DNA from 4 places in the Streptomyces armeniacus genome. Region 2 is predicted to be linked to each of the others. Evidence: riboswitches for the same ligand, from Rfam matches in the RefSeq annotation. Region 2 holds a riboswitch; each other region holds the start of a gene.
The links. Region 2 has a riboswitch for cyclic di-AMP ahead of DVA86_RS12150 (LysM peptidoglycan-binding domain-containing protein). Riboswitches for the same ligand answer to the same signal wherever they lie in the genome.
Positions count from the first base shown of each region.

Region 1: another riboswitch for cyclic di-AMP. It lies ahead of DVA86_RS20115 (LysM peptidoglycan-binding domain-containing protein); the one in region 2 lies ahead of DVA86_RS12150 (LysM peptidoglycan-binding domain-containing protein).
Region 3: another riboswitch for cyclic di-AMP. It lies ahead of DVA86_RS12750 (M23 family metallopeptidase); the one in region 2 lies ahead of DVA86_RS12150 (LysM peptidoglycan-binding domain-containing protein).
Region 4: another riboswitch for cyclic di-AMP. It lies ahead of DVA86_RS19485 (transglycosylase family protein); the one in region 2 lies ahead of DVA86_RS12150 (LysM peptidoglycan-binding domain-containing protein).

Region 1 is NZ_CP031320.1:4,637,662-4,642,684, forward strand. It holds gene DVA86_RS20110 (serine/threonine-protein kinase) at 1-1,098, opposite strand, end outside; gene DVA86_RS20115 (LysM peptidoglycan-binding domain-containing protein) at 1,297-2,121, opposite strand; cyclic di-AMP (ydaO/yuaA leader) riboswitch at 2,126-2,316, opposite strand; gene DVA86_RS20120 (YciI family protein) at 2,992-3,408, shown strand; gene DVA86_RS20125 (RNA polymerase sigma factor) at 3,405-4,661, shown strand; gene DVA86_RS20130 (MSMEG_6728 family protein) at 4,848-5,023, opposite strand, start outside.
Region 2 is NZ_CP031320.1:2,784,925-2,789,947, reverse strand. It holds gene DVA86_RS12155 (cation-translocating P-type ATPase) at 1-1,926, opposite strand, end outside; cyclic di-AMP (ydaO/yuaA leader) riboswitch at 2,418-2,588, shown strand; gene DVA86_RS12150 (LysM peptidoglycan-binding domain-containing protein) at 2,592-3,266, shown strand; gene DVA86_RS12145 (vWA domain-containing protein) at 3,422-5,023, opposite strand, start outside.
Region 3 is NZ_CP031320.1:2,939,734-2,944,756, reverse strand. It holds gene DVA86_RS12755 (HPr family phosphocarrier protein) at 1-45, shown strand, start outside; gene DVA86_RS12750 (M23 family metallopeptidase) at 157-990, opposite strand; cyclic di-AMP (ydaO/yuaA leader) riboswitch at 1,006-1,166, opposite strand; gene DVA86_RS12745 (M16 family metallopeptidase) at 1,394-2,761, opposite strand; gene DVA86_RS12740 (M16 family metallopeptidase) at 2,806-4,221, opposite strand; gene DVA86_RS12735 (DNA gyrase/topoisomerase IV subunit A) at 4,481-5,023, shown strand, end outside.
Region 4 is NZ_CP031320.1:4,481,971-4,486,993, reverse strand. It holds gene DVA86_RS19495 (metallophosphoesterase family protein) at 1-494, shown strand, start outside; gene DVA86_RS19490 (4'-phosphopantetheinyl transferase family protein) at 494-1,162, shown strand; gene DVA86_RS19485 (transglycosylase family protein) at 1,329-2,591, opposite strand; cyclic di-AMP (ydaO/yuaA leader) riboswitch at 2,596-2,775, opposite strand; gene DVA86_RS19480 (response regulator) at 3,201-4,217, opposite strand; gene DVA86_RS19475 (oxidoreductase) at 4,214-5,023, opposite strand, start outside.

The sequences.
Region 1 (5,023 bases), 1.9 Mb from region 2:
GACGACCGCCACGACAGCAGCGGCGGCGGCCAGCCACGCGGTCCGCCCGCGGCGCGGCGACCCGGGCTTCGCGCCGGGCGGGACGACGGGCGTTGGGACTGCAGGTGGTGCGGCAGGCGGTGCGGAAGGCGGGGCAGCGGCCGGCGGGACGGCCGGCCGTGGAGGAGACGCGGCGGGGGCCGGAGTGGGCACGGTTCCGGCGGGCGGGGCGGCTGAGCCGACGGCCCGTTCCACCCCGGCCCGCTGCTCGGCGGTGAGCCGGTGCACCGCCTCCGGCCAGGGCCGTGCCGTCGGTGTGACGGTGCCGACACGGCTCAGCAGCTCCTGCGGCGAGGGACGGTCCGCCTCGTCCTTGGCGAGGCACGGCGCGATGAGCTCGTACAGCTCCGGCGGCACGGCGCTCAGGTCCGGCTCCTCGTGCGCGACCTTGTAGAGGACGCCCGGCACCGAGGCGCCGTGGAATGGCGGGGTGCCGGTGCAGGCCACGGTCAGCGTGGCGCCGAGGGAGAACATGTCGCTGGCGGCGGACAGCGGCCGCCCGTACACCTGCTCGGGCGACATGAACGGGGGCGAGCCCAACACGGCTCCGGTGTGTGTGAGCTTGGTCTGCCCTTCGGCGGCCCGCGCGATCCCGAAGTCGATGACCCGTACGCCGTCCTCGGCCAGCAGCACGTTGGACGGCTTGAGGTCACGGTGGATCAGGCCCGCCCGGTGTACGTCGGCCAGCGCCCGGGCGAGGCCCGCCGCCAACTGCCGTACGGACTCCACGGGCAGCACCCCTGCGGCGCCGAGGGCGTGGCTCAGCGAGGGGCCCGGGACGAACGCCGAGGCGAGCCAGGGGGTGGGCGCGTCGGGGTCGGCGTCGAGGACCGGTGCCGTGTAGGCGCCGGACACCTTCCGGGAGGCGGCCACCTCCCGCCGGAACCGGGCCCGGAAGCCCTCGTCCTCGGCCAGGTCGGCGTGTACCTGCTTGACGGCGACCAGCCGCCCGTCGGGCGCGACGCCGAGCAGCACCCTGCCCATACCGCCCTCGCCCAGGACCGCGACGGTCCGGAACGGCCCTGTGTGCTGCGGACCTGATGGCCCGAGAAGCTCCATTGTCGTCCTGTCCCCTCCCGGTCGAGCGGACAGCATAGAGCCGCGAGTTGTCCGTACGGCTACCAGGGTGTGCACGATGCACACGGGTCCTCGACCGGGACCCGGCCGCGGAACGCGATCCGCCCCGCGGCGCTGTGCCGCGGGGCGGATCGGGGGCCCGGTACTTCCGGCCGCCGCCGGAAGTGGAGCCGGAAGGGATCAGTACGGGCCGTTGACGTTGTCGATCGAACCGTACGTCTGCGCCGCGTAGTTGCACGCGGCCACGATGTTCGCGACCGGGTCGCGCTGGTCGTTGGCCGTGCCCTCGACGTGGAACGCGTCGAACGTCGGCTTGATGACCTGCAGCAGACCGATGGACGGCGTGCCGTTCTGGGCGTTGATGTCCCAGTTGTTGGAGACGTTCGGGTCGCCGCCGGACTCCCGCATGATGTTGCGGTGGATCCCGTCGTAGCTGCCCGGGATGCCTTCCTTCTCCATGATGGCGAGCGCCTCGTTGATCCAGCCGTCCAGGTTGGTCGACTGGGTCTTGTACACGCCGCCGGACTTCTTCGCGGCGGCCTGGTCGGCGTTGGCGCCGCCCTGGGCCTTGCCGGGCGCGGCGCTCTTCTCGGCGCCGCCGGAGGAGGCGTCGAGGGTCAGCTGCTGGCCGGGCACGATCAGGTCCGGGTTGCCGCCGATGGTGTCGCGGTTGGCCTCGTAGACGGCGTTCCAGCCGCCCTCGACGCCGTGGTCGGTGGCGATGCGGTGCAGGGTGTCGCCGCTGGCGACTGTGTACGAGTCCGACTTGCCGGACTTCTTCCCCTGCGACTGCGGGTCGGTCTCGGACTGGGCGGCGCCGGCGTGTGCCGGTGCCTGTGCCGGGGCCTGAGCCTTGGCGGAAGCGGGCGCGGGAGCCGCGTGAGCGGTACCCGTCAGAACGGGTGCGGCAATTCCCGCGCCACCGGCGGCAAGCACGATGGAAAGGCGGGAAATGCGGCGGGCATTGAGCGTTATACGCGGACGACGATGGCGGCCACGAGACATGGGGGTGTCCTCTCCTGGCGCCTGCGAGGTGAGCTGTCGGATTCGGGCTGGAGTGGCCCGGCCATATCTCCCGTAAACCCTTGTGTGGGCAGGGTGTTGGAGGCATGGCTTCACCCCTAGCCGGGCCGCTGAGCTGCGGCACGGCACTTACCTGGTTCCCCCGCTCCTGCCGAGTGACTGGTGCGCTATTTCCCTCGCCGGGCGGCAGGATTCGGCGCCCCGGTCCGGGACTCCCGCCGGTCATAGGGGTCGGGAGCGAGGGTCACACAAGCACATCGGATTGTGCGGGACAAGCCGCCGGATTCGGATGCCGAGGCCCACTGTGCACGCATCGGTTAATTCGTCCACGCTGCGCATTGGATCATTTTCTGAGCGTGAGAGGGGCGAATGGGAGGGTGTTTCGAATTGGCCCCGGAATTCCGCGACTTGGCGAGGTGCCCGGGAGAACGGCCGACGGGCGCTCGGCCCCGATGTGACTCCGGACACAGGGAGTTCGGCAAAACGACCAAATCACCCTATTGCGGGGATACGTTGACGATTTCCCTTGAAGGGAGGGGATTGGCCGGCAGTGCTGTCGGGGCATATCGCCCGTTTCCACCCGATGGGCGGACTTGCTGCCCACCCACCCTCCGGGAGCGCGTACGGGCCGGGGGCCCGTCCCCTTCGCGCCGGGTTCCGTTCCGCCGTGGCCGGGTCCCGTTCCCCCCGCCGGCGGAACGGCTCCCTCCGTACAGACGGCACGGCGCGCGGCCCGGTTGCGAGAGATTCGCGGATTTTTTCCGGCGTGGATGTCGAGACAGCGGGTCCGGCGCCGATGTCTCCTGTGAGAGGCACCCCGCCCCGGGGAGCCCAGGCACAAGGAGTCCAGTGATGAAGTACATGCTGATGGTCCTCGGCCGGCAGGCGGACTACGACGCGATGAGCGGCGGCACCCCCGAGAAGGGCGCCGCGTGGACCGAGGCCGACCTCAAGGCGATGTTCGACTTCATGGGCGCGCTCAACAACGACCTCGCCGAGTCCGGCGAGCTCGTCGACGCGCAGGGTCTGACGGCGCCCTCCGAGGCCCGCCTCGTCAGCGCCACGCGCGACGGCCAGCCCGTCATCTCCGACGGCCCCTACGGCGAGACCAAGGAGGTGCTCGCCGGGTACTGGGTCCTCGACTGCGCGAGCATCGACCGCGCGACCGAGATCGCCGCCCGCGTCGCCACCTGTCCGCAGCCCGAGGGCGCGCCCGACTACCCGGTCGTCGTGCGCCCGATCCAGGACGGCACGCCCGATTTCGCGTGACGGACACGCCCGCTCCCGAGGACCTGCTGCGCCGCCACGCGCCGCAGGTCCTCGGCGCGCTCGTACGGCGCCACGGCCACGGCTGGTTCGACGCCGCCGAGGACGCCGTACAGGAGGCGCTGCTCGCCGGCGCCGTGCAGTGGCCGCGTGACGGCGTCCCCGGGAACCCGCGCGGCTGGCTCATCCGGGTCGCGTCCCGCCGCCTCACCGACCACATCCGCGGCGAGCAGGCCCGGCGCCGCCGCGAGGAGACCGCCGCCGCCATGGCCGCGCGCGACGACTTCGTCGCCCCGCCGCCCGGCGAGGCGCGGGCGCCGTCCGAGGACGACACGCTGACGCTGCTGTTCCTGTGCTGCCACCCGGAGCTGTCCCCGCCGTCCCAGATCGCCCTGACCCTCCGCGCCGTCGGCGGCCTCACCACGGCGGAGATCGCCCGCGCCTGCCTCGTACCGGAGGCCACGCTCGCCCAGCGCATCAGCCGCGCCAAGCAGCGCATCAGGAAGTCGGGCGCCCGCTTCGGCCCCCCGCCGGACGAGGAGCGCCCGCAGCGGCTGGCCGCCGTCCTCCAGGTGCTCTACCTCATATTCAACGAGGGCCACACCGCGTCCTCCGGCGACCGCCTGCGCCGTGCCGAGCTTTCGGGTGAGGCGATCCGCCTCACCCGCGCCGTACGGGACCTGCTGCCGGACGACGGCGAGGTCGCCGGCCTGCTCGCGCTGATGCTGCTCACCGACGCCCGCCGCGCCGCCCGCACCGGGCCCGGCGGTGAGCTGATCCCGCTCGCCGAGCAGGACCGGCGGCTGTGGGACACGGAGGCCATCGCGGAGGGCGTCGCACTGGTCAGCCACGCCCTGCAGCACACCGACCTGGGCCCGTACCAGGTGCAGGCCGCCATCGCCGCCGTCCACGACGAGGCGCCCGGCGCCGAGCAGACGGACTGGCCGCAGATCCTCGCGCTCTACGACGTCCTCGACCGCTTCTGGCCCAGCCCGGTCGTCAGCCTCAACCACGCCGTCGCGGTGGCCATGGTGCGCGGCCCGCGCTTCGGGCTGGCCCTGCTGGACCGGCTCGCGGACGACCCGCACCTGTCCGGACAGCACCGGCTGGAGGCCACGCGCGCGCACCTGCTGGAGATGGCGGGCGAACCGGAGGCGGCCCGTACGGCGTACCGCGACGCGGCACGCCGCGCCGCGAGCCTGCCGGAACGGCGCTACCTGCAGTCCCGTGCCACGCGCCTCAGCGGGCCGGGCTAGAAGGCTGACGAATGGGTGCGGGTGAATTCCCGTGACCATCACCAGAACCCTCAGCCGGATGTCAGGTGTGCGTGGGACAAGGGACGGCACGCAGCCGCTGGATGACGGCGCCGCCAGCTGCTCTTGCGCATGAGGCGGCGCGCCCGGCGACGGGCCCGTGGCGGCGAGAGGTCGCGTGGACGGTCTTCACGCCTCGGTTGAATCGCCTGACCGGTCCGACGTCGGCCAGAAGTACGGGAGATCGTTCGGCGCATCGGGGAAGAGTGACGCGTAGGCGTCCGGGTCCTTGCGCACCAGCGCCGACCGGTGGCTGCGGTGGACGGCGTCGTCGCCGAGCCAGGGGGGCAGTTCCCGGGCGGCCG
Region 2 (5,023 bases):
CAGGATGGCGAGCAGCACCGAATAGACGGTCTTGGTGAGGAAGAGGTTCGCGACCCGCTCGATGTTGCCGATGACCCGGCGGCCCTCCGCGACCACCGAGGGCAGCACGGAGAAGTTGTTGTCCAGCAGCACGAGTTGGGCGACGGAGCGGGTCGCCGGGCTGCCGTCGCCCATGGCGACCCCGATGTCGGAGTCCTTGAGCGCCAGCACGTCGTTGACGCCGTCGCCGGTCATCGCCACGGTGTGGCCGCGGGACTGGAGCGCCTGGACGAGCGCCCGCTTCTGCTGCGGTCCGACGCGTCCGAAGACGGAGTTGCGCTCGGCGATGTCCGCCAGCTCCTCCGGGTCCTCGGGCAGCGTGCGGGCGTCGACGGGGTGTTCGGCGCCAGGGAAGTCCAGGCCGCGGGCCACCGCGCCGACCGAGAGGGCGTTGTCACCGGAGATCACCTTGGCGGCGACGCCCTGGTCCGCGAAGTACCGCAGGGTGGCGGGGGCTTCCTTGCGGATGCGCTGCTCGATGATGACCAGGGCGGCGGGCGTGACTCCCTCCGCCTCCGTCAGCGGCCGGTCCAGCGCCTCGCGGAGCGTGCCCGTGCTGCGCACGAGCAGCAGCACGCGCAGCCCGAGCGCGCCCCGTTCGTCGACCTGCTCGAGCACCGGGTGTCCCGCGGGCAACAGCGCGTCGGGGGCGCCGAGCAACCATGTCGCGGTCTCGCCGTCGGGCCCGGGCGGCTTGAGGGTGGCGCCGCTCCAGCGGCGGGCCGAGGAGAACGGGGAGCTGTCACACACGGTCCAGCCGTCCGGCGCGGGATACGCGTCGATGATGGCCTGCATGCTGGAGTTGGGCCGTTCGTCCGCCGAGCCGAGCACTCCGAGCACCGCTTCGGCGGGCGCGTCCGGGTCGAGTGCCCGGATCTCGGAGACGTCCATCGCGGTCTCGGTGAGCGTGCCGGTCTTGTCCAGGCAGACGACGTCCACCCGGGCCAGCCCTTCGATCGCGGGCAGCTCCTGGACGAGGCAGCGCTTCTTGCCCAGCCGGACCACGCCCACCGCGAACGCCACGGAGGTGAGCAGGACGAGCCCTTCGGGCACCATCGGCACCAGCCCGGCGACCATCCGCCGGATGGCCTCCGGCATGTCGTCCTTGCCGACGGTGAGCTGGCTGATGATGAGCGCGATACCGGCCGGGATGATCGCGTACGTGACGAACTTCAGGATGGTGTTGATGCCGCCCCGCAGCTCGGAGCTGATCAGGGTGAACTTGCTCGCTTCCTCGGCAAGTTGAGCGGCGTACGCGTCGCGGCCGACGCGGGTGGCGGCGAACGCGCCCGAGCCGGCCACCACGAAGCTGCCCGACATGACGGGGTCCCCCGGCTGCTTGACCACGGGGTCCGCCTCGCCGGTGAGCAGCGACTCGTCGACCTCCAGGTCGGCCGTCTCCACCAGCGTGCCGTCCACAGCGATCTTGTCGCCCGGGCCCAGCTCGACGATGTCGTCGAGCACGAGCTGTTCGGCGGTGACCGGCGCCGCGACCCCGTCGCGGCGCACGGTCGGCCGGCTCTCGCCGACGATGGCCAGCTGGTCCAGGGTGCGCTTGGCGCGCACCTCCTGGATCACGCCGATCAGGGTGTTGGCGAGGATGACCCCGCCGAACAGGGCGTCCTGGACGGGGCCCACCGCGAGGATGATGACGAAGAGCACGCCGACGATGGCGTTGATCCGGGTGAAGAGATTGCCGCGGACGATCTCCTTGATGCTCCGGCTGGAGCGGACAGGCACGTCGTTCACCTGTCCCGCGGCGACCCGCTCGGCGACCTCGGCCGCGGTGAGACCCTGCACCGCCCGCGCCCGGTCCGGAGCCGTGGCGTCCTGACTCTCCGGCGCCGCGACGGGCTCCTCGCCCACCGTGTCCACTTGTTCAGCCACTCCCGGTCCCGTCCCTCTCGTGCGGTGTCCGTGCCGGCCGCTGGTCCCGACGGCCGACGGTTGGTCCTGACGGCCGAAGGCCGACGGTCGACGGCCAGGCGCTGACGGTCGACGGCTGACGGCCGGCGCCGGCCACGCGGCCGCCGTACGTCGATACCAACGCTCCCGACCCTAAACAGCGCAGCGATCACCCACCAGCCACCAAAGGCGCCGATGAACCTCAACTTTCGTCAGGGTTCGGCCTTTGACGCCTCCTCCTGTGGTGTGAGGCTTCTCTCCGCAACCGTCCCCGGGGTCCCTGCTGTCGCATTCGCCCTCGTACGGCACGACCTGCGGTGACGCCTGTTCCCGGGTCCCAGAGGCCCATATTGATCTCGGATGCCGGTTTTTGGCAGTGCCGGACCCGTGTGCTTACGGTCGCACCGCTCGCCACACGGCGGGCACCCGCGACCGTCACGCCTAATCCTGCCGACGGTCGCCGGGGGGAAACCGTCGCGTCAGCGCCGTAGGCAGGAGCGGGGGAACCAGGTAAGCGCCGCGCCCCGAACGGGGAGCGGCTAGGGGCGAAACCGTACGAGTCCGCGTCACGCGGCCGCGTACGGCCGGGCACTCAACCGGTCCGAGCCCGACAGCTCACCTCGCAGGCGTCGGTGAGGAAGTCAGTCATGCTGTTTTCAGGTAAGGGCCGTCACCGCTCCTCCAAGGCCGCCCGCATCGCCACCCTCGCGGGTGTCGCCGGCGCCGCCGTCACCATCCCGCTGATGTCCGCGACCGGCGCGCAGGCCGCGTCCGTGGACACCTGGGAGAAGGTCGCCCAGTGCGAGTCGGGCGGCAACTGGCAGATCAACACCGGCAACGGCTACTACGGCGGTCTGCAGTTCTCGCAGTCCAGCTGGGCCGCGGCGGGCGGCACCCAGTACGCGCCGCGTGCCGACCAGGCCACCAAGTCGCAGCAGATAGCCGTCGCCGAGAAGCTCCTCGCGATGCAGGGCCCGGGTGCCTGGGCCTGCGCCGGCGAGGGCGGCCTGACGTCCGGCGGCCCGTCCGCGAACGTCAGCCCGAACGGCGACGGCGGCGAGCGTGCCGACCGCGGCGAGCAGCGGCAGGCCCAGCCCGCCGAGCAGCCGCAGCAGAAGCAGGAGAAGCAGGAAAAGCCGCGGCAGGCCCAGCCGCAGCCGCAGAAGTCCGCCGGCGGCGACTACACGGTGCGGTCCGGCGACACCCTCGGCAGCATCGCCGACGAGCACGGCACGACCTGGCAGAAGATCTTCCAGGCCAACAAGTCCGTCATCGGCGGCGACGCGGACCTGATCCTGCCGGGCCAGGAGCTCAAGCTCTGAGAACGGCGGGAACCCTGACCGCTCTCCGAGCCCCGACCGCTCTCTGAAGCCCTGACCGCTCCGGGCATTCCCGGCCCCGCTCAGGACCGGGAACGCCTTGAGCGTCGCTGAACGCGCAGCCCGCGCCCTCCCCCGGGGCGCGGGCTGCGGCACGCTCAGCGCACGCCGTACGGGTGGTCGCCGCCGTCGTTTCCGTACGGCTCCGCGTACGGTTCGGCGGTCTCCTCGGGGCCGCCCAGCGCGTCCGCACGGCGGATGATCTCCGCGAGCTGCGAGACAGTCTTGTCCTCGGAGTCCGCGGCCGCGTCCCGCGCGTACGTGGCCAGCTGACCCAGCGTCGGTGCGCCCGGCAGGTCACCCTCGCCGCGCAGCGCCTCCGCGAAGTACGCGGCGGCCGCGGTCGTACGGAGCCCCGGCGCGCCCTCGGACCCCCACAGCGCGTCGTTCAGCGATTCCGTGCCGATCCGCTGCGACTCCTCGTGCGGTTCGCGCGAGTCCGGGTCCAGCCAGCGCACCGCGGCGGTCGCCACGTCACCCTCCGCGCCCTCCTTCAGCCGGACCGCGTACAGCGCCGTGACGGTGTGTCCGGGGCCGATCTCGCCGCCGTCCACGCTGTCGTCGCGGAAGTCCTCGTCGGCGACCCTGCGGTTGTCATAGCCGACGAGCCGCTGCTCCTCGACGGTGTCCGGATCGAACGTCACCTGTGCCTTGGCATCGCGCGCGCGGAGCTCGATGTTGCGCGGCAGCTGCTCGACGAACACCTTCTCCGCCTCCGTACGGCCGGACACGTAAGTGGTGTGCCCGTCCCCCTTGTTGGTGAGCCGCTCCATCAGGGCGTCGCCGTAGTCGCTGCCCACGCCGACGCCGAACAGGGTGATGCCGTGGTCGGCGCGGTGTGCGGCGACGCTGTCGAGGATGGAGTCCGCCGAGGTGTCACCGGTGTTGGCCAGCGCGTCGGACAGCAGCACCACGCGGTTGGTGACGCCCTTCCGCTTGCCCTCGACGGCCTCCTCGTATCCGGTGCGCATTCCGGCGGCGAGGTTCGTGCTGTCGCGCGGTTCGAGCTCGTCGACGGAGTCGCGGATCTCGTCGCGCTGCCCGTCGTCGCCGAGCCGCGTCATCGGCAGCACGGTGCGGGCGTCGTCGCTGAAGGTCACCAGGGAGACGGAGTCCTCCGCGCGCAGCTGCCCCACCATCGTCCGCAGCGACGACTTGACGAGGTCGAGCCGTCCCGGCTCCGCCATCGAACCGGAGACGTCGATGACGAAGGTGAGCGCCGCCGGTGCGCGCCGGTTGGCGAATCCCTCGCTCTCCGCACGGGTGGCCAGTCCGACCCGGAGCAGCGACCAGTCGTCACCGTACGAGCCGCCCCCGTCCTCCGTGCCCTCCGGGCTGTCGTCGTCTCCGCCGCCACCGTCCACACGGGCGCCGTCCGCGGTCACCGAGAATCCGTCACCCTCCGGCTGCGGATAGCCCTGCCGGAAGCTGTTCACGAACTCCTCGGCCCGTACGGTGTCCGCCGCCGGCAGCCTGCCGTCCTCGATGGTGCGCTTCGCGTAGCCGTACGACGCCGTGTCGACGTCCAGCGCGAAGGTGGACCGCAGATCGGGCGGCGGAACGGCCTCGGCCTCCCGCTCGTCCTGTTCGCCGCTCTCCTGCGCTCCGTCGGGCGTGCCGCCCGAACCGCCGGGCAGCGGCGCGTCCTGCCGGGCGCCCGAACGGTCCGTCGCCGCTTCCTTGTTGCCGTCTCCCCCGCC
Region 3 (5,023 bases), 150 kb from region 2:
AAGCTGGTCTCCGAGGGCCTGGACGAGCTGCCGGAGACGGTCTGAGCCCGGAGTCCGACTGAGCGCGGCGCCCGCACCGGGGCGCCGCACCCGCGACATGGGACAGCCCCGGCCGTTTCGGCCGGGGCTGTTCACGTGCGCTGGTGGCGCTGGTGCTCAGAGGCTGACGCCGTGCTGCCGCAGATACGACACCGGGTCGATGTCCGAGCCGTAGTCGGGGCCGCTGCGGGCCTCGAAGTGCAGGTGCGGCCCGTTGCTGTTGCCGGTGTTGCCCGACAGGCCGATCTGCTCGCCCGAGGTCACGCTCTGGCCCACCGACACCTCGACGGACGACAGGTGACCGTACTGCGTGTACGTGCCGTCGGAGTGCTTGACCACGACGTTGTTGCCGTACGCGCCGCCCCAGCCCGCCTCGACGACCTCGCCCGCGGCGACGGACCGTACGGAGGTGCCGGACGACGCGTGGAAGTCCACGCCGGTGTGGGTGCCGGAGGACCACATGCCGCCGCCGGCGCCGTACGGCGTCGAGACGTACGAGCCCTCGATCGGCGAGACGTAGCCGCTGATCGCGGCGCGCTTGGCCTCCGCCGCGCGGGCCGCACGCTGCTCCTCGGCCTCACGGGCCTTCTCCGCCTTCTCGGCGGCCTTCTTCCTGGCCTCGGCCTCGGCCTTCTTCTTCGCCTCGGCCGCGGCCTTCGCGCGCGCCTTCGCCTGCGCCTCGGCGGCCGCCTGCTCGGCGGCGCTGGACTGGCTGCTGGCCTGCTCCGTGAGGGAGTCGGCGAGGGAATCGCCCAGAACGACGGTCTGGGTCAGCCCGGTGTCCGCGGTGTCCTGCACCTGGGGCTGCCCGGACGCGGCGGCTCCGGCGGGGGAAGCGAACGAGCTCATGACGCCGACGGTGGCGAGGCCGGCGATGCCGGCGAGGTTCGCGCTCGTACGGTTGGCGCGGGTGGGCCGGCGGTGCCGGCCCGTGGCACGGGTGAACGCCATGCTGACGGCGTGCTCCTTTCCTTCCTTCTCGCCTACCGGGTTAGCTGACGGGTTCGGAGCAGGAAGGTCTCCTACGGGCCGCCTCGTGCGAGGCCGCCCGATTCACCCCAGGGACTTCGTGGTTGGGTCCCCGGCTCCCCTGGCTCGCGCCGTGGGGGACTCGGCGATGGCTGTACGTCGGCCGCGGTTGCGGACACTTCTGACGGACAGCCGGACCGACGCTAAGCGGGAGGTCTCCCAACCACCAAGCAGATCCGGCTATTTGTCGCGCACGCCACAGCGCAGCTCGTACATCACAGAGGAATCAGACAAAAGGGCGCCCGTCTGTTTGCTCGGTTCGCCCCCGGGAATCGCTCAGATCCCCGGGGGCACCGCTCTTACGTGCAGCGCACGCGCGTTTCGGCTAACCCGTGACGACCGTCACCTCGCCGATGCCCAACTCCCGTACGGGGCCGGCGATCTGCTCCGCGTCCCCGACCAGGATCGTGACCAGCCGGTCCTCCGGGAAGGCGCTGACGGCCGCCGCCGTCGCCTCGACGGTGCCGGTCTGGGCGAGCCGCAGATACGTCTGCGCCTGGAAGTCGTCCGGCAGGTGCTGCTCCACCTGGTCGGCCAGGGTGTCCGCGACGGCCGCCGCCGTCTCGTACTTGAGCGGCGCGACGCCCACCAGGTTCTGCACGGCGGCGTCGCGCTCCTCGTCGGTCAGCCCGTCCGCGGCGAGCGTACGCAGCACCTGCCACAAGTCGCCCAGCGCCGGGCCCGTGACGTCCGTGGCGACGGAGCCGCTGATGGCGAGCATCGCCGCGCCGGAGCCGTCCGGCGCGGAGCGCAGCACCTGTGCGAAGGCGCGGACGCCGTACGTGTAGCCCTTCTCCTCGCGGAGCACGCGGTCCAGCCGGGAGGTGAGGGTGCCGCCCAGGCAGTACGTGCCGACGACCTGCGCGGGCCACACGCTGTCGTGCCGGTCGGCGCCGATACGGCCGATCAGCAGCTGCGTCTGCACGGAGCCGGGCCGGTCGACGATCACCACGCGGCCCCGGTCGTCGGCCGTGATGGGCGGCGCCTGCCGCGGCTCGGCCGCCGAACCGGTCCACGCGCCGAGCGTGTCGGCCAGCGCCTGGTCCAGCTCGACGCCGGTCAGATCGCCGACGACGACGGCGGTGGCCGTCGCGGGCCGCACGTGTGCGGCATAGAACGCGCGGACGGCCGCCGCGTCGATCCGCTCCACGGTCTCCGCGGTGCCCAGGCGCGGCCGGGAGATCCGGGAGTCCGCCGGGAACAGCTCCCTGGACAGCTCCTTGGCGGCGCGGCGGGCCGGGTTCGCCAGCTCGTGCGGGATCTCGTCGAGCCGGTTCTGCACCAGCCGCTCCACCTCGCCCTCCGGGAAGGCGGGAGCGCGCAGCGCGTCGGCGAGCAGCCCCAGCGCACGCGGCAGCCGGGACGCGGGCACCTCGAGCGAGACCCGTACGCCGGGGTGGTCGGCGTGCGTGTCCAAGGTGGCGCCGCAGCGCTCCAGTTCGGCGGCGAACTCCTCGGCGTCGTGCTTGTCGGTGCCCTCCGACAGCGCGCGGGCCATGATCGTGGCGACGCCGTCCAGGCCCTCGGGCTCGGCGTCGAGCGGCGCGACCAGGTTGACGTCGACCGCGATGACCTGCTGGCCGGGTCGGTGGCAGCGCAGCACGGTCAGGCCGTTGGGCAGGGTGCCGCGCTCGGGGGCCGGGAACGCCCAGGGGGTGGGCTCGCCCCCGGACGGGCGGGGGTGGAAGTCCATCGTGGTCTCCGCGGGCGTCGTCCCCGCGGGAGAAGCGGTGTCGCTCACTGGCCGGTCTCCTCGGCTGCGGTCTGCTGCTGCTCGGCGGGCGCTGCGCCCTCAGCGGCTTCGTAGTCGGTCTGGTCGGCACCGGTCTCGTCGGCGTCGGTGTCGGTGTCCTCGGCTGCGGTCGGCTCGTACACGAGCACCGCCCGGTTGTCCGGGCGGAGCCGGGCCCGCGCGATGTCCCGCACCTCCTCCGGGGTGATCTCCAGCACCCGCTTCACCGCGCTCAGGGCGAGCTGGGCGTCACCGAACAGCACGGCGTACCGGCAGAGTTCGTCGGCGCGGCCGCCGACCGTGGCCAGCCGGTCCAGCCACTCCCGCTCCAGCTGGGCCTGCGCGCGCTCCAGCTCCTCCGCGCTCGGGCCCTCCTCGGCGAACCGGGCCAGCTCGTCGTCGACCGCGGCCTCGATGTCGGCGATGTCCACCTCGGCGGACGCCTTGACGTCCAGCCAGCCCAGCGACGGCGCCCCGGCCAGCCGCAGCAGCCCGAACCCGGCGGCGACGGCGCTGCGGTCGCGCCGTACGAGCCTGTTGTGCAGCCGGGACGACTCGCCGCCGCCGAGCGCCGTGAGCGCCAGGTCGGCGGCCTCGCACTCGCGAGTGCCGTCGTGCGGCAGCCGGTACGCGGCCATCACGGCGCGCGCCGGCACGTCCTCCTCCAGCACCTCGCGTTTCTCCTCGCCGATGACCTCCGGCAGGGTGCCGTCGCGCGGCGGGTGCTTGCCCTCGTGGCCTGGGATGGACCCGAAGTACTTCTCGATCCAGGCCAGCGTGCGCTCCGGGTCGATGTCGCCGACGACGGACAGGACCGCGTTGTTGGGCGCGTAGTACGTACGGAAGAACGCCTGCGCGTCCGCCAGGGACGCGGCGTCCAGGTCGGCCATCGAGCCGATGGGCGTGTGGTGGTACGGGTGGCCCTCGGGGTAGACCATGGCGGTCAGCTTCTCGAACGCGGTGCCGTAGGGCACGTTGTCGTACCGCTGGCGGCGCTCGTTCTTGACGACGTCGCGCTGGTTCTCCATCGACTCGTCGTCCAGGGCGGTCAGCAGCGAGCCCATGCGGTCCGCCTCCAGCCAGAGCGCGAGCTCCAGCTCGTGGGCGGGCATCGTCTCGAAGTAGTTGGTGCGCTCGAAGCTGGTGGTGCCGTTGAGAGAGCCGCCCGCGCCCTGCACCAGCTCGAAGTGCCCGTTCCCCGGCACCTGGGCCGAGCCCTGGAACATCAGGTGCTCGAAGAGGTGGGCCAGGCCCGTACGCCCCTTCACCTCGTGGCGCGAGCCGACGTCGTACCAGAGGCACACCGCGGCAACCGGCGTCAGGTGGTCCTCGGAGAGCACCACACGCAGGCCGTTGGCCAGCCGGTGCTCGGTCGCTGTCAGCCCGCCGGTGGCCGGCGGTGGCGTGGCCGTGTGGCCCATGGGGGTGGAGTCCCTTCGTCGCGGGAGTGCTTCGGCGGTTCTGGGTGCGCGCCCGAACCCCGGACCGGGACTTCTGGTCCCGGCCGGCGGTCCGGACTTCTAGGCGTCACTGTATGCAAGCGCTCCGACAGCGCGCGAAGTTCCCGTACGGTACGAGCCGAGGCCGGGCCGAGAACCCGGCTGTCGGAGGCGCGGTCCACAATGGGCTGCGTCACCAACGTCTGTTCACTTCCGTACGCACGAAGGAGTGCCTGCCGCGATGGCCCGCCGCAGTACGAAGACCCCGCCGCCGGACGACTTCGAGGAGCGCATCCTCGACATCGACGTCGTCGACGAGATGCAGGGCTCCTACCTGGAGTACGCCTACTCGGTCATCTACTCGCGGGCACTCCCCGACGCGCGCGACGGCCTGAAGCCGGTGCACCGCCGCATCCTTTACCAGATGCACGCGATGGGCCTGCGCCCCGACCGGTCGTACGTGAAGTGCGCCCGTGTCGTGGGCGAGGTGATGGGAAAGCTCCACCCGCACGGCGACAGCCCGATCTACGACGCGCTGGTGCGCATGGCGCAGGGCTTCTCCATGCGGGTCCCGCTGGTCGACGGGCACGGGAACTTCGGCTCCCTGGGCAACGACGACCCGCCCGCCGCTATGCGTTACACGGAGTGCAGGTCGGCGCCCGCGGCCGGGCTGATGGTCGAGTCCATCGACGAGGACACCGTCGACTTCTCGCCGAACTACGACGGCAGCGAGCAGGAGCCGGCGGCCCTGCCCGCCGCGTATCCGAACCTGCTGGTGAACGGC
Region 4 (5,023 bases), 1.7 Mb from region 2:
CGCTGCGCGTCGCGCACGACGCGGGGGTCGTGTGCACGGACGAGTATCTGCTGCACCCAGACCCGTACCCGAGCCGGGACGCCTGGTGCCGCGCGCGGGTCGCCGCGACCACGGAGCGGCTGGAGGGGATCGACCCCGCGCACCGCACGGTGCTGCTCAACCACTATCCGCTGGTGCGCGAGCCCACGCGGGTGCTGCGGTATCCGGAGTTCGCGCAGTGGTGCGGCACCGAGCTGACGGCCGACTGGCACACGCGCTTCCGTGCCGCCGCCGTCGTCTACGGGCACCTGCACATCCCGCGCGTCACCTGGCACGACGGGGTGCGGTTCGAGGAGGTGTCCGTCGGCTACCCGCGCGAGTGGCGGCCGCGGCCGCCCCGTACGCCGCTCCGGCAGATCCTGCCGGAGCCGTCCGCGGGCGGGTCTTCCGCGGGCGGGTCTTCCGCTGCGGGAGCGTCCGCCGGGTCGGCTGGTGCCGCGGGGCAGGGCCGCTGATGATCGAGGAGATACTGCCCTCCATCGTCCTCGCCGAAGAGGCGTACGACGACACGTCGCGCGGCGGCCCCGGTGCCGCCCTGTACCCGGAGGAAGCCGAGGTCATCGCGAAGGCGGTGGCGCAGCGGCGGCGGGAGTTCACGACCGTACGGGCGTGCGCGCGCGCCGCGTTGGGGCGGCTCGGGCTGCCGCCCGCGCCGCTGCTGCCCGGCAAGCGCGGGGCGCCGCAGTGGCCCGACGGCATCGTCGGCAGCATGACCCACTGCGAGGGCTACCGCGCGGCGGTCGTGTCCCGCGCGTCCCGATCCCTGGCGATCGGCATCGACGCCGAACCGAACGGGCCCGTGCCGGACGGCGTCCTGGAAGCGATCTCGCTTCCGTCCGAACAGAAATGGGTGAGCGCGCTTTCCGCACGCCGGCCCGAAGTGCACTGGGACCGGCTGCTGTTCAGTGCGAAGGAGAGCGTTTTCAAAACGTGGTATCCGCAGACGGGAATCGAACTCGACTTCGTGGAAGCGGAAATCGAGGTCGACGAATCCGAACGGACCTTTGAGGCGCGCTTCCTGGTGCCCGCGCCGTTGATCGGCGGCACGCACATGCGCGGCTTCTCGGGCCGCTGGCTCGTACGGGACGGGCTGATCGTGACGGGTATCCATCTGCCGCGGTAGGTCTTCGCCGCACGTGCCGCTTCCGGCCGGTCGCGTATTCCGCCGGACCCTCGCTGTGCGGGTCGCGCGCCGTGGCGGCGGGATGGGGTGGGCGCTGGTATGCGCAGAGGGCGCCGTCCCCATTCGGGGGCGGCGCCCTCTTGGGCTTGCCGGGTGGGGCCTTCGGTCAGACCGAGACGCCGTTGGCGCGGAGGTAGGCCAGCGGGTCGATGTCCGAGCCGTAGTCCGGACCCGTACGGATCTCGAAGTGCAGGTGCGGGCCGGTGCTGTTGCCGGTCGAGCCGGAGAGGCCGAGCTGGTCGCCCGCGCCGACGGTCTGGCCGGCGGAGACGGACAGCGAGGAGAGGTGGCCGTACTGGCTGTACCGGCCGTCGGAGTGCTTGACGACGACCTCGTTGCCGTACGCGCCGCCCCAGCCGGCGGAGACCACGGTGCCGCTGGTGACGGCCTTCACCGGGGTGCCGCTGGAGGCGGAGAAGTCGACGCCGGTGTGGCTGCCGCTGGACCAGCTGCCGCCGGAGGCGCCGTACGGGGTGCTGGCGGGCGCGTCGACCGGCTTCTGGAAGCCGCCCTTGTTGCTGTCGGCGGAGTCGGCGGCCTTCTCGCCACCGTTCGACTCCGGCTTGGGCGCCGGCTTCGACTCCTGCTTGGGCTGCGGCGCCGGGGCCTCGGGGCGGGCCTCGGAGCGGGAGGCGTGGGACTTGGTCGCGCCCGAACCGTCCAGGGAGAGCCGCTGGTCGGGGTAGATCAGGTCGGGGTCGTCGCCGATGACCTCGCGGTTGCCCTCGTAGACGCGCTCCCAGCCGCCCGCGACGCCCTGCGACTTGGCGATCTTGAAGAGGGTGTCGCCGGACTTCACCGTGTAGTCGGTGGGCTTGGCGTCGCGCTTGCTCCGGTCGGCGGCGGGCGCGTCGTCGCGCTTGTCCGCGCCGGCGGCCGGGGCCTCGGCCTTGGGCTGGCTCTTCGGCTCGGCCTTGGGCTCGGCCTTGGCCTCGGGCTTCGCCTGCGCCTGGCCGCCCTGGCCCGACGGGTCGATGTCGGGGTCGCCGCTGTTCTGCGAGAGACCGGCCTTCGGGCCGCAGTTCGGCCAGGCGCCCGGGCCCTGCTCGGCCAGCACCTTCTCGGCGATGGCTATCTGCTGCTCCTTGGTGGCCTGGTCGGCGGTCGCCGCGTACTCGGTGCCGCCGAAGGACTCCCACGTGCTCTGGCTGAACTGCAGGCCGCCGTAGTACCCGTTGCCGGTGTTGATGCTCCAGTCCCCGGTGGACTCGCACTGGGCGACCTTCTCCCAGGTGTCCACCGAGGCGGCGTTCGCGTTGCCCGCGCCCATGAGGGGCAGGGCGATGCCCGCGCCGCCCGCCGTGAGGGCGAGGGTGGCGCGCGCGATGCGCTGGGTGCGGGGGCGGCGGTGACGTCCGCGTGCAGACATAGTGGTGCTTCCTCTCCTACGCCTGCGAGGTGAGCTGTCGGGTTCGGGCTGGAGTTGCCCGGTCACGCACGAGTGTGTTGTGGCCACACTGTCCGCGTGACTTCACCCCAAGCCGTCCGGTGCTGTGGCGCACGGCCGGCACTTACCTGGGTCCCCCGCTCCTGCCGTTCGGTGACGTTGGCTCCTCCACCGGGCGGCAGGACTAGGCGTCCCGGCGAGGCCCGCCGCGTAAGTTGCGGCGGGATTCGAAACGAAAACACAACCAATTCGTCCCGGCAAGGAGCGTTCGTTTACCCATGCCCGGCTCCGGGAATTCGAGGGGCCCCGTATACACGGTGTGCTGCGGGCCGTTACCTCTCCGTTAGCTTCGATCTTTGCTGTGGCAACGCCAAAAGGGCCGCATGCCAGGAGAGTTGACCGGACGTAAGGCATTGCCGTGCGGTGAGTGACGTATTGCCGGGGGCGGTTCTGTTAGTCACGTCACGCCGCATCGCAGACGGTCTCATTCACGCCGAAACGACTGAAACGGACTTATTGCTCTTAGGGGATATGCGGCTCAAGTTGCTCGCCAAGTCTCGGTGAATGTCGGGAGTTAGCCGCTTCCGTACGTCACTGTCTGCCTTGGTCCGGGTCGGCCGCCCCCGCAACGCCCCCCGCGTGCCCCGGCGGTGGGGTGGCGTGATAACGGCGCTCGGGGCGCCCCGTCGTGCCGTAGCGGAGTGTCACCTCGGCGCGTCCGGTAGCGACGAAGTGCTCGAGGTAGCGGCGGGCGCTGACCCGGGAGAGGCCGCTGCGTTCGGCGCACTCGGAGGCCGAGAGTCCTTCCGGGCAGCCGTCCAGGGTGCGCCGTACGAGCGCCGCCGTCTGCGCGGTGAGCCCCTTGGGCAGGCTGGGTGCCGCCGTCGCGGCGCGCTGTCCGCCGCCGCGCGGCCCACCGCCGTACGCCCCGCCGTACGTGCCGCCCCCGCCCGGTGCGCCCTCCGTGCGGTCGCCCGCGGAGGCCGCGCGGCCCGCGCCCGTACGGACACCCCTTCCGTTGCCACCGCCACCGCCACCGCCACCGCCACCGCCACCGCCACCGCCACCGCCACGGCCACCGCCGCCGAAGACCCGGTCCAGGTCCGCCTGGTTCGCCGCGCCCAGGTCCGCCAGCTCCTGCCGCCTGTGCGCGTACTGCAGCAGCCGTTCCCGCAGGGTGCCGCCCTCGAAGGGCTTGACGATGTAGTGCACGGCGCCGCCGCGCAGTGCGCCCCGTACGGTCTCCACGTCCCGTGCGGCCGTCACCACCAGGACGTCGACCCCGTGTGTGCCGGGCTCCTCGGCGGCGCGCAGCTCACGCAGCACATCCAGGCCCGAAATGTCCGGAAGGTACATGTCCAGCAGTACCAGCTCCGGACGGAGTTCCCGCACGGACGCCAGCGCCTCGGCGCCGCTGCGTGCCTCCCCGACGACCGTGAAGCCCGGGGTCCGCTCGACCAGCGTGCGATGCAGCCGGGCCACCATGAAGTCGTCGTCCACGACGAGCACGCGGACGGGCGGTCCGGCGACACCGGCACCGTGGCGGCGTCCGCCCGCGGTGCCGGTGCCGGTGCCGGTGCCGGTCCCGCCGCTGGTGCCGCCGTTCATCCCAGCGCCCCGTACCGCACGCCGGTGAGCCGCTCCGACGCCGTCCACAGCAGCTCCGCCGCCACGTCGTTCCGCGTCCACGGGGCGCGCCAGGACGGGCCGGGGGCACCGCGTACGAGCAGCACGCGCGGGCCGGTGAACGAGTCCGGTACGACACCGGGCGCGGTCGCCGCGTACAGGCTGGGCGCCGCGCCCAGGTCCGGCGGCGAGGCGACAACGGTGTTCGCGAGCCGCATGGCGCGTTCGCCGGCCCGCCGGCCGGCCAGGCGCGGGCCCTTGGTCTGGAGTTCCGTCGCGGAGTAGCCGGGGTGCGCGGCGGCGGCGGTGAGCGCGTGTCCGTCGGCGCGCCGGGCCAGTTCGCGGGTGAAGAGGAGGTTCGCCGTCTTGGAGCGGCAGTACGCCTCCCAGCGGCGGTAGCGGTGCTCGCTGTTGAGGTCGCGGATGTCGATGTTGGCCAGCGCGTGCATCATGCTCGACACGGTCACCACCCGCGCCGACTCCGACGCCAGCAGCCGGTCCAGCAGCAGGCCGGTGAGCGCGAAGTGCCCGAGGTGGTTCACGCCGAACTGCGTCTCGAAGCCGTCGGCGGTCCGCGCGTACGGCACGGCCATCAGCCCGGCGTTGTTGACGAGCACGTCGAGCCGGTCGTACGGCAGCCCCGCCGCGAAGGCCCGTACGCTCCCCAGATCCGCCAGGTCCAGCGGACGGAACTCCGCCCGCGCCTCCGGCACCTCGGCCAGCAGTCGTTCGACGGCCGCCTTGCCGCGTCGCTCGCTGCGGCACGCGAGGACGACCCGGGCGCCGCG